2 linked regions of the Duganella dendranthematis genome follow. Each later gene encodes a partner of the first gene's protein in a complex. Links are inferred from orthologs where the notes say so. Each region holds a gene or a part of one and is shown on either strand. Other genes may lie near its edges.

Evidence for each region.
Region 2: the proteins of fliM (region 1) and cheY are in contact, whole or in part, in a crystal structure (PDB 1F4V), measured with the Escherichia coli proteins. The link is inferred for Duganella dendranthematis from one-to-one orthologs.

Annotation. Positions count from the first base shown.
Region 1 is NZ_CP051684.1:892,016-900,160, forward strand. The notes cover bases 5,160-8,082. They hold fliM (flagellar motor switch protein FliM), read left to right. Parts: upstream 5,160-6,092; coding sequence 6,093-7,073; downstream 7,074-8,082. Other genes in these bases: HH213_RS30520 (flagellar hook-length control protein FliK), read left to right, coding at 5,160-5,349; fliL (flagellar basal body-associated protein FliL), read left to right, coding at 5,552-6,067; fliN (flagellar motor switch protein FliN), read left to right, coding at 7,100-7,537; fliO (flagellar biosynthetic protein FliO), read left to right, coding at 7,534-8,082. Outside these bases: flagellar motor switch protein FliG, read left to right, coding at 30-1,028; HH213_RS04235 (flagellar assembly protein FliH), read left to right, coding at 1,028-1,783; flagellar protein export ATPase FliI, read left to right, coding at 1,788-3,221; flagellar export protein FliJ, read left to right, coding at 3,256-3,696; more of HH213_RS30520, read left to right, coding at 3,715-5,159; more of fliO, read left to right, coding at 8,083-8,145. UniProt on the Escherichia coli protein: FliM is one of three proteins (FliG, FliN, FliM) that forms the rotor-mounted switch complex (C ring), located at the base of the basal body.
Region 2 is NZ_CP051684.1:153,346-161,313, reverse strand. Bases 1,889-4,634 are described here. They hold cheY (chemotaxis response regulator CheY), read left to right. Parts: upstream 1,889-2,939; coding sequence 2,940-3,329; downstream 3,330-4,634. Other genes in these bases: HH213_RS00835 (EAL and HDOD domain-containing protein), read left to right, coding at 3,440-4,634; HH213_RS00845 (protein-glutamate methylesterase/protein-glutamine glutaminase), read left to right, coding at 1,889-2,804. In the rest of the region: HH213_RS00860 (methyl-accepting chemotaxis protein), read left to right, coding at 1-129; HH213_RS00855 (CheR family methyltransferase), read left to right, coding at 239-1,102; chemoreceptor glutamine deamidase CheD, read left to right, coding at 1,112-1,708; more of HH213_RS00845, read left to right, coding at 1,728-1,888; more of HH213_RS00835, read left to right, coding at 4,635-4,651; HH213_RS00830 (hypothetical protein), read left to right, coding at 4,718-5,125; panC (pantoate--beta-alanine ligase), read right to left, coding at 5,122-5,961; HH213_RS00820 (segregation and condensation protein A), read right to left, coding at 5,987-6,847; HH213_RS00815 (DUF3460 family protein), read right to left, coding at 6,868-7,077; HH213_RS00810 (DMT family transporter), read left to right, coding at 7,203-7,968. UniProt on the Escherichia coli protein: Involved in the transmission of sensory signals from the chemoreceptors to the flagellar motors.

The sequences.
Region 1 (8,145 bases):
CAACGTGATTAAGGAATGGATAGGCGCCAATGACTGAGAATACCGGACTGCAAAAAGCCGCCATCCTGATGCTGGCGATGGGCGAAACCGAGGCCGCCGAGGTGATGAAATTCCTCGGCCCGCGCGAGGTGCTGAAGCTCGGCGCCGCCATGGCCACCATGAAGAACGTGCCGCACGAGGAAGTGGTCGGCACGCTCGACAATTTCCGTGACATGGTCGCGGCCGCCTCCACCGTGGGCCTGGATTCGGACGAGTACATCCGCCAGGTGCTGACCAAGGCGCTGGGCGACGACAAGGCGTCGGTGCTGCTGTCGCGGATTCTGGGCGGCAAGGACGCCTCCGGCATCGAGTCGCTGAAGTGGATGGATTCGCAATCCGTCGCCGAGCTGATCCGCAACGAACACCCGCAGATCATCGCCACCATCCTGGTCCACCTGGAGCGCGACCAGGCCTGCGAGATTCTCGGCAACTTCACCGACCGCCTGCGCAACGACGTGGTGCTGCGTATCGCCACGCTGGACGGCGTACAGCCGGCCGCGTTGCGCGAGCTGAACGACGTGCTGACCAAGCTGCTGTCGGGTAACGAGAACATCAAGAAATCGACGCTGGGCGGGGTGCGCGCGGCGGCCGAGATTCTTAACTTTATGTCCGGCGAGCAGGAAAGCTCGGTCATGGACAACATCAAGAACTACGACAACGATATGGCGCAGAAGATCATGGACGAGATGTTCGTGTTCGATAATCTGATCGATATCGACGACCGCGGCATCCAGCTGCTGCTGCGCGAAGTGCAGTCGGAAATGCTGATCGTCGCGCTCAAGGGCGCCTCGCAGGAGCTGCGCGACAAGATCTTCAAGAACATGTCGGCGCGCGCCTCGGAAATGATGCGCGAAGACCTGGAGTCCAAGGGTCCGGTGCGCCTGTCGGAAGTGGAAACCCAGCAAAAGCAAATTCTGCAAATCGTGCGCCGCCTGGCCGACGAAGGCCAGATCGTGCTCGGTGGCAAAGGTGAGGATTCCTTCGTTTAATGAGTATGCACAGCAAAGACGCGCAGCCGGCCTTCAAACGCTGGGAAATGACCTCGTTTGGCGACGAACGCCCCAGCACGGTGGCGCTGCGCGAAGCGGAACAGCGCGAGATCGACGCCGAGAACGCCCGGCTGGAAGCCGAACAGCGGGTGCACGAAGCCTTGCAGGCGCAGCAGCAGCAAATGGAAATGGGGCCGCCGCTGCCGCCGCCCATCGAATACCCCACCGTCGAGGAACTGGAAGGCATCCGCGAGGACGCCCGCAAGGATGGCTACCAGGAAGGTCATGAGGCCGGTCACGCCGACGCCATGGAAGTGGCCAAGGAAGCGCTCAAGGGTGAACTGGAGCAAGTGCGCGTTATCGCCAACAACTTTAGCACCGCACTGCAGGACGCCGACCAGCTGATCGCCAACGAGGTGCTGGAACTGGCGCTGCAACTGGCCAAAGGCATGCTGAAGAACGCCTTGCAGGTCAAGCCGGAGCTGATCCTGCCGATCGTGCGCGACGCCATCGAATACCTGCCGGTGCTGCAACAACCTGCCCTGCTGGTGCTACATCCGGACGACGCCGCCACTGTGCGCGCCGGCATCGGCGAGGAGCTGGACAAGGGCGGCTGGCGCGTGGTCGAAGACCCGTCGGTCGGCCGTGGCGGCTGCAAGGTCGATACCGCCAGCAACACCATCGACGCCACCGCCGCCGCGCGCTGGCAGCGCCTGAGCCATGCGCTCGGCAAGGAAGTGGACTGGCTGGACTGACGCCATGGACACCATCGACCGCAGCCCCGCCGGCAACACCGCCCCCGCCGCCAGCCCGCACGCCGGCCGCTGGAAATCCTACCTCAGCGATTGCGCCGCCCTGACCAGCATGGTCGAGCCGATGCAGATCTCCGGCCGCGTCACGCGCGTGGCCGGGCTGGTGATGGAAGCGGTCGGCCTGCGCCTGGCGGTGGGCGCCGCCTGCACCATTCCGCTGCCCAACGGCGGCAAGATCGAAGCCGAAGTGGTCGGCTTTGAAGGCGACAAACTCTTCCTGATGCCGCAGTCGGACGTCGAAGGCGTGGTGCCCGGCACCCGCGTCTTCCCGGTCGAGCCGGCCATTCCGAAACCGGGCAGCGTGGCCCATCCGCGCCGCCGTCCGAGCGACCGCGCGCGCCACCTGCCGGTCGGCGTCGAACTGCTGGGCCGGGTGGTCGATGCCGCCGGCCGCCCGCTGGACGGCAAGGGCCCGATCAACGCCGTCGACAGCGCGCCGATCAACACCCGCCCGGCCAATCCGCTGGGCCGCGCGCCGATTGTCGAGACGCTGGACGTCGGCGTGCGTTGCATCAACGCCATGCTGACCGTGGGACGCGGCCAGCGCATGGGCCTGTTCGCCGGCTCGGGCGTCGGTAAATCCGTGCTGCTGGGCATGATGGCGCGCTACACCGAAGCCGACATCATCGTGGTCGGGCTGATCGGCGAGCGGGGCCGCGAGGTCAAGGAATTCATCGAGCAAATTCTCGGCGAGGATGGCCTGGCGCGTTCGGTGGTCGTGGCGGCTCCGGCCGATACGCCGCCGCTGATGCGACTGCAAGGCGCGGCCTATTCCACCGCGATTGCCGAGCACTTCCGCGACAAGGGCCAGAACGTGCTGCTGATCATGGATTCGCTGACCCGCTACGCCATGGCGCAACGCGAAATCGCGCTGGCCATCGGCGAACCGCCGGCCACCAAGGGCTATCCGCCGTCGGTCTTCGCCAAGCTGCCGGTGCTGGTCGAACGCGCCGGCAATGGCGAGCTGGGCGGCGGCTCGATCACCGCCTTCTACACCGTGCTGACCGAGGGCGACGACCAGCAGGACCCGATTGCCGACTCGGCGCGGGCGATCCTGGACGGCCACATCGTGCTGAACCGCCGCCTGGCCGAAGCCGGCCACTACCCGGCCATCGATATCGAACAGTCGATCAGCCGCGCCATGCACTCGATCACCTCGCACGAGCATCAGAGCAAGGCGCGCCAGCTGAAGCAACTGTTTTCGCGCTTCGAGCGCAGCCGCGACCTGATCAGCGTCGGCGCCTACGCCGCCGGTACCGACCCGGTGCTGGATCAGGCTATCCAATTGCATGATCGGATAGAAAATTTCTTACAGCAACAAATCACGGAACAGGTCACCATGGGCGAGAGTTTGGGGCAATTGACCTCTCTATTCGACTGATTGATCTGGCTGGACGTTCCTTATAATTCTCACCATGGCCTCCAAAGCGCAACTTGAAACCCTGATGGACCTGGCACGGCGTGAAACCGACGACGCCGCCAAGCGGCTCGGTGCGTCCCTGAAAGCCGTCGACGAGGCCAAGCAAAAGCACGAAATGCTGATCGGTTTCCGCGAGGAATACATCAAGCGTTTCGAGGCAGCCCAGGCGGCCGGTATCACGCCCATGGCCTACCGCAACTTCGTGGCGTTCATCGACAAGCTGGAAGTGGCGATCAAGGGCCAGCTGGAAATGATACGGCACGCCCAGCTGCGCAGCGAGCAAGAAAAAGCGGCGTGGCAAGGCAGCGAACGCAAGCGCATGTCGTATTCCACCCTGAACGACCGGGCCGATGCGGCGGCGCTCAAGCTGGAAAACAAGCGCGACCAGAAGGCCATGGACGAACACGCGGCACGCGGGGCGTACTACAAACGATGACACGAGAGAGCGCGTAACATGCAAAGCAATAACCTCCAGATTCCCAGCCTGAATGCCAATGCAGTGGCCGCGCCCAAAGTCAACCTGAACCTGAGTGCGGGCGGCGACAACAGCGCCTTCAAGCAAGCCCTGTCGCGCGAGATCGACCAGCGCCAGGCCAATAACACCAGCAGCAACCAGCCGGCCAAGGCCGCCGAACGGCCGAACGCATCGCGCGCCTCGGCGCCGAAACAGCAAGCCGCGCCGGCCAGGCAGGCGCAATCGGAGCAGGCCGACGCGCCAGCCAATACCAATAACGAAGCCGCCGCCGCGCCAGCTGCCGCGCCGGTGCAGGAAAAAACCGCCGCCAGCGATAGCGACAGCAGTGACAAAGACAGCGCCAACAGCGACGCCCAGGCAGCGCAAGCAGCCGATCCGGTAGCCGATATGCTGGCCCTGGTCGCAGCTTTCAATCAGCCTGCCGCGCCTGTTGCCGCACCGGCCGCCACTGCGGCGGACGCTGGCGCCATTGGCGCCGGTGGTGGCAGCGCCGCCGCGCTGGCCGCCGATGCCGCTGCGGCTGCGGCCGCCCAGGCTGCCGCAAGCGCCGCTGGCGCCGCCCTGCCCGCCGATCCAGCCACCGCTGCCGATGCCGCCGCACTCGCTGCCGATGCCGCCGCGCTGCAAACCGCCCAGGACCAGGCCGCCGCTGGCGCGGCCGACTTCAAGAGCACCTTGGACAAGGCCGGCACCGCCACGCAAACCGCCGCCGACGCAGCGACCTTGGCCGCCGCTGCCGCCGTCAAAGCCGCTGCCGGCAAGGGCGACGGCACCGACAGCCTCAAACCAGTGACCGTCGCCACCACCGTAGCGGGCGATGCTGCTGACAGCACCAAGGCCGCCGCGCAGCCGGCCGACAACGCCGCCGTGGCCGATGCCGCCGCGCCAAAAACCGGCGCCGACGCCATCAACCACATCGACACCAAGGCCGCGCCGAAGACTGACGCCCAGCCGCAAGTGTCGCAAACCCAGCAGCAACAGCAGGCGGCCGCCGATCCGGCCCAGCTGGCCGCCGCGCCCAAAGCCACCGCTGCCAACGCCGAGGCCGCCGCAACGCTGAAAGAACAAGCCAGCATCACCATCGCGCCGACCGCCAGCCATGCGGCGCAGGAGATCGCCAAGGCCACCGCCACCGCCGTGCCGACCGACAAGCTCAGCAGCCGCGTCGGCAGCCAGGCCTGGGACCAGCAACTGGGCCAGAAAATCATCTTCATGGCCGCCGGCGGCGAACAGAGCGCCACCATGGAGCTGAATCCGCCAGACTTGGGTCCGCTGCAGGTGGTGTTGAGCGTCAACAAGGACCAGGCCACCGCCGCCTTCAGCTCGGCCGCGCCGGAAGTGCGTCAGGCGCTGGAAAACGCCTTGCCGAAGCTGAAGGAAATGATGAGCGACGCCGGCATCCAGCTGGGCAGCGCCACCGTCTCGTCCAGCATGTCGGACCAGAGCAACAGCAGCTTCAGCCAACAAGCCAGCTCGGCGCAGAGCGGCAACGGTGGCGGCAGCGGCCGTTCGGGTGGCAGCTATGGGCGCGATAACAACAACCAGGCCGATGCGGCCCGCAGCGCGCCGCCGGTGCGCCGCCTGCCGGCCGGTGCGGTCGATACCTTCGCCTGAGCGGGCTCGGCCACAGCGCAAACCGGGACCGGCGCTCACGCCCTCCCGGTTTTGTTGTCTGTTACACTAGGGAAATGTCAAGCAGCACCGGGAACGCCCCTCTTTTCAGCGCTTCCGTCTGCCTTGGCGCGACTGATAATGACATAATGGCGGCGTGAAACACTCCGCAACATGAAGGGCTACTTTGAAAGCGAACCCAAAAATGAAAGCCGATCAGAAAGTTGAAGCACCCGCAGGCGGTGGCAGCAAAAAACTGATCATCATCATTCTGGCCGTGGTATTGGTGCTGGGCGCCGCCGGCGGCGGTGCGGCCTGGTTCTTCCTGCACGGCAAAGCCGATGCCGAAGAGCACGACGAGGCGCCGTCCAAGAAGAAAAAATCCAAGAAGCCGGCCGGTCCGGCGATTTACGAGCCGGTCGAACCATTTACCGTCAACCTGCAACCGGGCGAAAGCGGCGCCGACCAGTATCTGCAAGTGGCGTTCTCGCTGCAGGTGGCGGACGCCGAAACCCAGGAAGAGGTCAAGAAGAACATGGCCAAGGTGCGCAGCCGCATCCTGTTGCTGCTGTCGGCCAAGCACGCCGCCGACATCAACACGCCGGAAGGCAAGATCCAGTTGGCCAAGGAAATCATCACGGCGCTGAAAGAACCGTTTGAAGACCGTGGTTCGCCGCAAGAAATCGAAGACGTATTGTTTACGTCGTTCATCATCCAGTAAGTAGAAAGTAAGCAGAGCACACCCCATGGCTGATAATTTTCTATCCCAGGAAGAAGTCGATGCCCTTTTAAAGGGCGTCAACGGCGACCAGGACGATGTCGCGGCGGCGGAAGACGTCGCGGGCGTACGCACGTACAACCTGGCCACCCAGGAACGTATCGTGCGCGGCCGGATGCCGACGCTGGAAATTATCAACGAACGCTTTGCCCGCCTGCTGCGTGTCGGCCTGTTCAACTTCCTGCGCCGCAGCGCCGAGGTCTCGGTCGGCTCGGTGCGGGTCTCCAAGTATTCCGAGTTCATCCGTAACCTGGTGGTGCCGACCAACCTGAATCTGGTGCATATGAAGCCGCTGCGCGGCACCGCGCTGATGGTGTTCGATCCGGGCCTGGTGTTCCTGCTGGTGGACAACTTGTTCGGCGGCGACGGCCGTTTCCACACCCGCGTCGAGGGCCGCGACTTTACCCAGACCGAGCAGCGCATCATTTTGCGCATCCTGGACATCGTGTTCGAGGCTTACACCAAGTCGTGGGAGCCGGTCTATCCGGTCGAGTTCGAATACATCCGCTCGGAAATGAATACCCAGTTCGCTAACATCGCCACGCCGAACGAGGTGGTGGTGGCGTCGACCTTCACGGTGGAGCTGGGCTCGGTGTCGGGCCAGATCCACTTCTGCATGCCGTACTCGATGATCGAACCGATCCGCGACTCGCTGACCTCCAGCCTGCAAGGCGAGGCGCTGGAAGTGGACAAGCGCTGGATCCGCCTGATGACGCAGCAGATCCAGATCGCCGAAGTCGAACTGGTGGCCTCGCTGGGCACGGCCAAAGTCAATTTCGACGAGATCCTGAATATGCGGGTGGGCGACATCATCCCGCTGTCGATTCCGGAATTCATCTCGGCCACCGTGGACGGCGTGCCGGTCATGGATTGCAGTTATGGCGTGATGAATGGGCAGTACGCGCTCAAGGTCGAGAAACTGCTGGCCAATGCCGATAACCTTAAATAAGCAAGTAAATAAACCCGGAGAGAATCATGTCGGACAATCAAGACGATCAACCGCTGGACGATGACGATCCATGGGGTGCGGCGATCGCCGAACAGGCGCAGGCCGAAGCGGCCGCGCTGGAAAAGCAGCAAGCCGCGTCGCAAGCGGCCAGCGCCGCCGTGTTCAAGGATTTTTCCAGCACGCCGAGCAAGACCGAAACCCATAACGATATCGACTTCATCCTCGACATCCCGGTCCAGCTGACGGTGGAGCTGGGTCGCACCAAGATCGCCATCAAGAACTTGCTGCAATTGGCGCAGGGCTCGGTGGTGGAACTGGACGGCCTGGCCGGTGAACCGATGGACGTGCTGGTCAACGGCTGCCTGATCGCCCAGGGCGAGGTGGTGGTGGTGAACGACAAGTTCGGTATCCGCCTGACCGACATCATCACGCCTTCCGAACGTATCCGAAAATTGAATAAATGAAGCACGGACTGATTTCCTCTCTGACGATCGCGGCGGCCTTGGCCGCCGCGCCTGCGATGGCCCAGCACACTGTGTCGGGCACCATCGGCGGCGCCCATGCGGCCACACCGGCCGCCGCAGCCGCCACCGCGCAAGCCTCCACCGCCGCCACCGCTGCCACGCCGGCGCCGGCGGACACTGCGCCGACGGCCGGCGGCACGGCCGCTGCGGCGGCCGACAACGCTGCCGCGGCATCTGCCCCGGCCGCACCGGCTGTCCCGCTCACGCCAGCCGCGCCTGCCCCATCCGGCGCCATGGCCATGACCATCCCGACGCCGCAACCGGCCGCGCCATCGACCGGCGGCGGCCTGCTGCAAACCTCGCTGGCGCTGATCTTCGTGATCGGCCTGATGCTCGGCCTGGCCTGGCTGACCAAACGCTTCGGCCCGCGCAACTTCGGCGGCGGCAACAGCAACATCAAGCTGGTCGGCACGCTCAGCGTCGGCACGCGCGAGCGCATCCTGGTGGTGGAAGTGGGCGAGCAATGGATCGTGGTGGGCGCCTCGCCCGGCCGCATGAACGCGCTGGCCACCATGCCGCGCCAGGAAAGCAGCGAACCGTTGCAGACG
Region 2 (7,968 bases), 740 kb from region 1 along the record:
GCAGCCATTGCCGCCGCATCGCGTCCGGCATCGGCGCCAGCGCCAGCACCGACCGCTGCCGCGCGTCCGGCCGCGCCGAAGAAAACCACAGCGGCGTCCTCGGGCGCCGACGAGTGGGAAGAATTTTAAGTGGTCGTCGCACTCGCGCATGCGGGTGCCCATGCTGAGTATGGGTTCCCGCCTGCGCGGGAATGACGGCGGGCATTGTTAGTAAGCAGTACCAGAGAAGGGTTAACATATGCCGCAAAGCAAAGACACGGTCAAGGAATTTGACTTCAACGCGCGCGACTTCGAACGCGTACGCGGACTGATCTACAAACGCGCCGGCATCTCGCTGGCCGACAGCAAGCAGGAGATGGTTTACAGCCGTCTGGCCCGCCGGCTGCGCGCCACCGGCATCGATTCCTTCGCCAAATACCTGGACGACCTGGAAGCCGGCCGCCTGGGCGAAGAGTGGGAATCGTTCACCAACGCCCTGACCACCAACCTGACCTCGTTCTTCCGCGAAGCGCATCACTTCCCGCTGCTGGCCGACCACGTCAAGGGCAAGCGCGAGCCGCTGACCATCTGGTGTTCCGCCAGCTCCACCGGCGAAGAGCCGTACTCGATCGCCATGACGGTGTGCGAAGCGTTCAACACGCTGACGCCGAACGTGCAGATCGTCGCCACCGATATCGATACCAATGTGCTGGCGACCGCCGCCAACGGCGTCTACGGCATGGACCGGCTGGACAAGATGTCGCCCGAACGCCAGCGCCGCTTCTTCCTCAAAGGCAAGGGCGACCGCGAAGGTATGGCACGCGTGCGGCCTGAACTGCGGAATATGATAACGTTCAAGCAGTTGAACTTGTTGGCGGACAGCTGGCCGATCAGCGGCCAGTTCGACGCCATTTTCTGCCGCAACGTGATGATTTACTTTGACAAGGCCACCCAGCGCAAGATTCTGTCGCGCTTCGTGCCGCTGATGAAGCCGGATGCGCTGCTGTTTGCGGGGCACTCGGAGAATTTCCTGTATGTCTCGGAGTCGTTGAAACTGCGCGGCAAGACCGTCTACGAATTGGACGATACCGCTGCGGCCCGTAAAGCACCGCAACGCACATGAGAATAAAACATGGACCTCGAACAATTTGCCACGAACGTCTATTTTGACCGCACGTTCGACTGCCAGGCCGCCAAGATTCTGCCCGGTGAGTATTACTTCACCAACAAGGACATGCTGATCGTCACCGTGCTCGGTTCGTGCGTGTCGGCCTGCATCCGTGACCGTGTCACCGGCCTGGGCGGCATGAACCACTTCATGCTGCCGGACGGCGGCGGCGACGGCAGCCCGGTATCGGCCTCGGCGCGCTATGGCACCTACGCGATGGAAATCCTGATCAATGATTTGCTGAAGGCCGGCGCCCGGCGCGAAAACCTGGAAGCCAAGGTATTCGGTGGCGGCGCGGTGCTGAAGGGCTTCACCGCCATCAACGTCGGCGAACGCAACGCCGCCTTCGTGCTGAACTTCCTCAAGGTGGAAAAAATCCGCGTGGTGGCGGAAGATCTGAACGACATCTACCCGCGCAAAGTGTATTTCTTCCCGCGCACCGGCAAGGTGTTGGTCAAGAAACTGATGCAGAGCCATAACGATACGTTGGTCAAGCGGGAAATCGAATATGCCAGCCGCCTCAAGGTGGCGCCGGTGGGTGGCGAAATCGATCTGTTTTAAATAACAAGAAAGCCTTTTTATGAAGATCAAAGTCCTGGTGTGCGACGACTCCGCACTGATACGCAGCGTGATGAGCGAGATCATCAACTCGCAACCCGACATGGAAGTGGTGGGCGTGGCGCCCGATCCGCTGGTGGCGCGCGAACTGATCAAGCAAACCAACCCCGACGTGCTGACGCTGGATGTCGAGATGCCGAAGATGGACGGCCTCGACTTCCTGGAAAAACTGATGCGCTTGCGACCGATGCCGGTATTGATGGTGTCGTCGCTGACCGAGCGCGGCTCGGAAATCACCATGCGCGCGCTGGAGCTGGGCGCGGTCGATTTCGTCACCAAGCCGAAGATCTCGATCCAGGCCGGCATGCGCGAGTACACCGAACTGATTACCGACAAGATCCGCGCCGCTTCCAAGGCGCGCGTGCAGGCGCGTCGCCTGCCGCAGCCGGGCGCGGACGGCCATGCCGCATCGCCGCTGTCGGCCTTGCGCAATCCGCTGCTGTCGTCGGAAAAACTGATCATCATCGGCGCCTCCACCGGCGGCACCGAGGCCATCCGCGAATTCCTGATGCAGATGCCGTCCGACTGTCCCGGCATCCTGATCACTCAGCACATGCCGGAAGGCTTTACCCGCTCGTTCGCCAAGCGCCTCGATTCGCTGTGCAAGATCTCGGTGCAGGAAGCGCAGGGCAATGAGCGCGTGCTGCCGGGCCATGCCTACATCGCGCCCGGTCACTCGCACCTGTACCTGACCCGTAGCGGCGCCAACTACATGACCCGCATCGACCAGGCCGAGCCGGTCAACCGGCACCGGCCCTCGGTCGATGTTTTGTTCCGTTCTGCTGCACAAGCCGCCGGTAAGAACGCGGTCGGTGTTATCCTGACTGGCATGGGCAAGGATGGCGCGGCGGGGATGCTGGAGATGCGCAACGCCGGAGCGTATAATTTTGCCCAGGACGAGGCGAGTTGCGTGGTGTTCGGCATGCCGCGCGAGGCGATTGCGGTCGGCGCGGCGCACGAAGTTGGGGCACTCCAGGCACTGCCGGGCATGGTTCTTGGACACCTGGCACAGCATGGGATGCGCGCCTTGCGTGTTTAATCGTGCAACTGTGACGTTTTACTGCTACTTTGTTCGCCTTCAGGCAACGAAAATGCTATCCTACAACTTAATGCCGATGTGGGCACGATTAGTAGGCAATATTAACAACCGCGTAGAGAAACAACGGAGCAATTCATGGCTGATCCAAAGATGAAATTTTTAGTTGTTGACGATTTTTCGACGATGCGCCGCATCGTCCGGAATCTGTTAAAAGAACTGGGTTATGCCAATGTCGACGAGGCAGAAGATGGCGTGATGGCGCTGGCCAAACTGCGCGCCGAATCGTTCGACTTCGTCGTGTCCGACTGGAACATGCCGAACATGGACGGCCTGACGATGTTGCAAAACATTCGTGCCGATCCAGCACTGGCCAAACTGCCAGTACTGATGGTGACCGCCGAGGCGAAAAAGGAAAACATCATTGCGGCGGCCCAGGCCGGCGCCAATGGCTACGTGGTGAAACCATTCACCGCCGCTACGCTGGACGAAAAACTGAACAAGATCTTCGAGAAACTCGGCGCTTGATCTAAGTGTTACGCGGCTGTCAGCGGCACCCGTGCACCCCCGCACACCGCTGCGGCCAGGGTCTGACCTCGTACGGGGTCAGACCCTTTCGTTTTGGGGTATTGTGAATCATGCACCAGACTAACTTCATCGTCCGTGAACCTTTGCTCGACCCCAAGCAGCGCGTGGTCGGCTACGAGCTGTGCTGGCAACAGTCCAGCAGCGGCGCGGCGTCCACGCTGGAGGCGCTAGAGTCGCTGGTCGGCTTCGTCGCCGGCCAGGTGGTCGATGAGGATGACGGCTGGCTGCTGCGCGACAAGACCCTGTTCCTCGAAGCCGTGCCGGCCATGCTGTCGACCGATGCGCTGTACGCGCTGCCGCCGGAACGCACGGTGTTGTCGATCAAGGCTGCCGAGCTGGCCAATCCGGATACGCTGGCGGCGGTACAGGGCTTGCGCGCCGGCGACGTCGGCGTGCTGCTGCGGGAGGCCGACCTGGCGCGCATCGGCAGTCGTCTGCCGAGCATTGCATCCTATGTTGAAATGCGCTTCACCGGCGCCGATGTGGCCACCCAGGCCCGCACCTATGCCGGCCTGAAGCAAACCAGCGTGGGCATGATCGCCCGCCCGGTCAGCAACTGGGCCGACTTCGACGCCTGCGCCGCGCTGGGCCTGAACGCCTTCGTTGGCAAACTCCACCTGACGCCGCGTCCCTCGACCGACAGCAAAGGCCTGAATCCGGCCCAGACCATCATCATGCAGCTGATGCAGATGGTGCGCCAGAACGCCGATATCGCCCAACTGGAGGCGGTGCTGAAGCGCGATGCAACGCTGTCGTACAAGCTGCTGCGCTTCATCAACTCGGCCGGCTTCGGCGCGGGCAGGGAAGTGCAGTCGCTGCGCCAGGCGCTGACCTTGCTGGGTTACCAGCCGCTGTACCGCTGGCTGACCTTGCTGCTGGCAACCGCCAGTACCTCGGGCTATTCGCCGGTGCTGCTGGAAACGGCGGTGGTGCGCGGCCGTCTGGCCGAGCTGCTGGCGCAGTCTGCGCTGGGCAAGAGCGAAGCGGAAAATGTCTTCGTGGCGGGCATGTTCTCGCTGCTGGACCGGCTATTGGGGATTCCGATGCAGGAAGTGCTGGCCAACATCCAGCTGTCCGACGACGTGGTGGCGGCGCTGCTGACGCGCGGCGGCAAGTACGGGCCTTATCTGGCGCTGGCCGAGGCCTGCGAACTGAATTCGGACCTGGTAGCCTCGCTGGCCGCGACCCTCAAGCTGAGCCCGTTGGATGTCAACAAGGCGCATCTGTCAGCCCTGGCCTGGGCCCAAAACGTCGCCGCCTGATCTGCCTCAAACACCGCACGCGCAGCCGTTGACGCCCCCGATTGCGCGGCGCATGATGGCTCCATCATGAACGCCAATTCCGACAGGGAGTATATCGACAATAAGGTGGGCGACGTTCGCACCGCTGTGGACGACTTGCGGGTCACCATGACCGAGCGCTTCGAGGGCGTTCGTTCGCAGTTCGGACTTGTCTACGCTCGCTTTGACGCGATTGACGCCAAGATAGAAAGTTCGGCTGAGACGGTGAAGGCCGAGATCATCAAATGGATCGTTGGGGTACTTATCGCTATCATCGGGATGTTCATCGCCATGATCGGTCTCATGGTGAACTTGCTGACGCGTCAGCCGCCCGCGCCAGTGCAAGCGTCGGCGCCGGCAATCAGCACGCCGGCGGTCATTCTCCAGCTGACGCCGCAAGGCGCGACCGTGTTGCCGGCCGCGCCAGCCGTTGCGGCGCCCGGCGGCAAACCTTAAATTTCCAGATTGTCGATCAGGCGAGTCGTGCCCAGCTTGGCGGCGGCCAGCACCACCAGCGGCGTGCCTTGCGCCAGATCGCCGGCGTTCGGCGGTTGCAGGTCGCCGCGTTTGCGGATCGAAATGTAATCCGGCTTCCAGCCGCGCTGGGCCAGATCGTCCATCGCCTTGTGCTCCAGCTGGAACACATCCAGATGGCCCGAACGGACCTCGTCCGCCACCGCATTCAGCGTCTGGTACAGTGCCGGCGCTTCAGCCCGCTCGGTCGCCGACAGATACATATTGCGCGACGACAGCGCCAGGCCATCGTCCGCGCGATACGTTTCGGCGGCGATAATCTCGGTCGGCATGGCGAACTGGCGCGACATATTCCGGATGATCATCAACTGCTGATAATCCTTCTTGCCGAACACCGCCACGCGCGGCTGCACGCACGAGAACAGCTTGGTCACCACCGTGCACACGCCGTTGAAGAAGCCCGGACGGAACTCGCCCTCCAGCGTATTACCGAGGCCGTCCGGCGGCTGCACGCGGTACTCCTGCGGCTCCGGATACAGATCCTTCTCGGTCGGCGCAAACAGCACGTACACGCCTTCCTTCTCCAGCTTCTCGACGTCGGCCTGGAAGGTACGCGGATACTTGTCGAAGTCTTCGTTCGGGCCGAATTGCAGGCGGTTGACGAAGATCGACGCCACCACCGGGTCGCCGTGCTTGCGCGCCAGACGCATCAGCGACAGGTGGCCTTCATGCAGATTGCCCATGGTCGGGACAAAGGCGGTGCGCAGCTGGCCACTGAGTTGGTCGCGCAGTTCTTCAATCGAGGTGATGATTTTCATGGTGTAAGCTCATTCGTATGCCGGCTCACGCCGGCGAGTAGGCCAGCCGCACATAAATCGGTGCGAACGGTTCGGCCTGGGTAATTTCAATCAGGGTTTCCTTGGCCAGCTCCAGCAGCGCGACAAAGTTGACCACCACCACCGGCACGCCGCCGGCCACGTCAAACAAATCGGCAAACTCGACAAAGCGGGCCGATTGCAGCCGCCGCAGGATGCCGGTCATGTGCTCGCGCACCGACAGCTCTTCGCGGCTGATCTTGTGATGCTGGGTCAGCTTGGCCCGCTTCATCACATCCAGCCACGCTTGTTGCAGGTCGCTGGCCACCACCTCGGGCCAGGTCGGCACCAGGCTCTGCTCGATGAAGATTTCGGTGCGGGTGAAATCGCGGTCGAGCTGCGGGATGGCGTTGAGGTCGTACGCGGCCAGCTTGATCTGTTCGTATTCCAGCAGTCGGCGCACCAGCTCGGCACGCGGATCGTCCGCTTCCACGTCCAGGTCGACCTGGCGCTGCGGCAGCAGCATGCGCGATTTGATCTCGATTAGCATGGCCGCCATCAGCAGATACTCGGCCGCCAGCTCCAGGTTGGACAGGCGGATCTGGTCGACATACTTCAGGTATTGCAGCGTCAGCTGCGCCATCGGGATATCGAGGATGTTGAAGTTCTGCTTGCGGATCAGGTAGAGCAGCAGGTCCAGCGGACCTTCAAACGCATCGAGGAAAATTTCCAGCGCGTCCGGCGGGATGTACAGGTCGGTGGGCAGCTTGAGCAGCGGCTCACCGTACAGGCGGGCGAGGGCGGAAACTTCGGCTGTGACGGCAACCGCGTCGGCAACCGCAGCGTCCTGTTCCGGCGGCTGCACCTCAGCCGTCTGATCTGGCAACATCCTTGCCGCCCCGCGTGTGCTTAGAGTTTGTTCTGGTAGACGTAAGCTTGTTGCTTGACGGCCGATTCCAGCTGACGCTGTTGCTCATCCAGCGAAACCGGTGGACGATCCCACAGCAGCGCGCGGCCCAGTTGCTGGCCTGCCTCAATACCTGGGTTCTTTTCCTTCAACGCCTTGATGAACAAGGTGTGCTCGGATTCGTACATCGAATGTTGTTTAGAAAGTTTCATATTATCTAAGTGGGTGGATCAGCAACGGCTATTTTACCGCGCCCCGGCGTTGCAAAGCTATTTCTATCGCTTGTGGCGGGCCGGATCGGGTATGCTCCTGAAAATAATGTTGTGTAAACATAAAAATGACCACGCGCCTGACGTCCAAAACCATCTTCCTGCTGACCTTGCCGCCCTTGCTGTGGGCCGGCAACGCCATCGTCGGCCGGCTGGTGCACGACCAGTTGCCACCGGTGCTGCTGAATTTCCTGCGCTGGGGCATCGCTTTCTTCCTGCTGCTACCGCTGGCCGGCCCCGTATTCCGCCGTGATGCCGGCCTGTGGAAACATTGGAAACGCTACGCCATGCTTGGCCTGCTCGGCATCGGCATGTACAACGCGCTGCAATACATGGCGCTGCAAAGCTCGACGCCGATCAACGTCACGCTGGTGGCGTCCGGTATGCCGGTGTGGATGATGCTGACCGGCTGGCTGTTCTTCGGCGTGCCGGTTAACCGGCGGCAAGTGGCCGGCGCCGTGCTGTCGATCGCCGGCGTGCTGCTGGTGCTGGCGCGCGGCGAATGGCGGCATGTGCTGGAATTGCGGCTGGTGCCGGGCGATCTGTTCATGATCCTGGCCACCATCGCCTGGTCGTTCTACAGTTGGCTGCTGACGCGCACCACTGAGCCGGCTGGCATCCGTGCCGACTGGGCCGGTTTCCTGCTGGCGCAGGTGGCGTTTGGCGTGCTGTGGTCAGGCGGTTTCGCGCTGGGCGAACAGGCGCTGGGCGCGATTCCGGTGCAGTGGAGCCGGGCCCTGGCGGCGGCGCTGTTGTACGTCTCGACCGGCCCGGCCATTATCGCCTTCGGCTGCTGGGGCGCGGACGTGCGAGAGGCGGGGCCGTCGGTGGGCA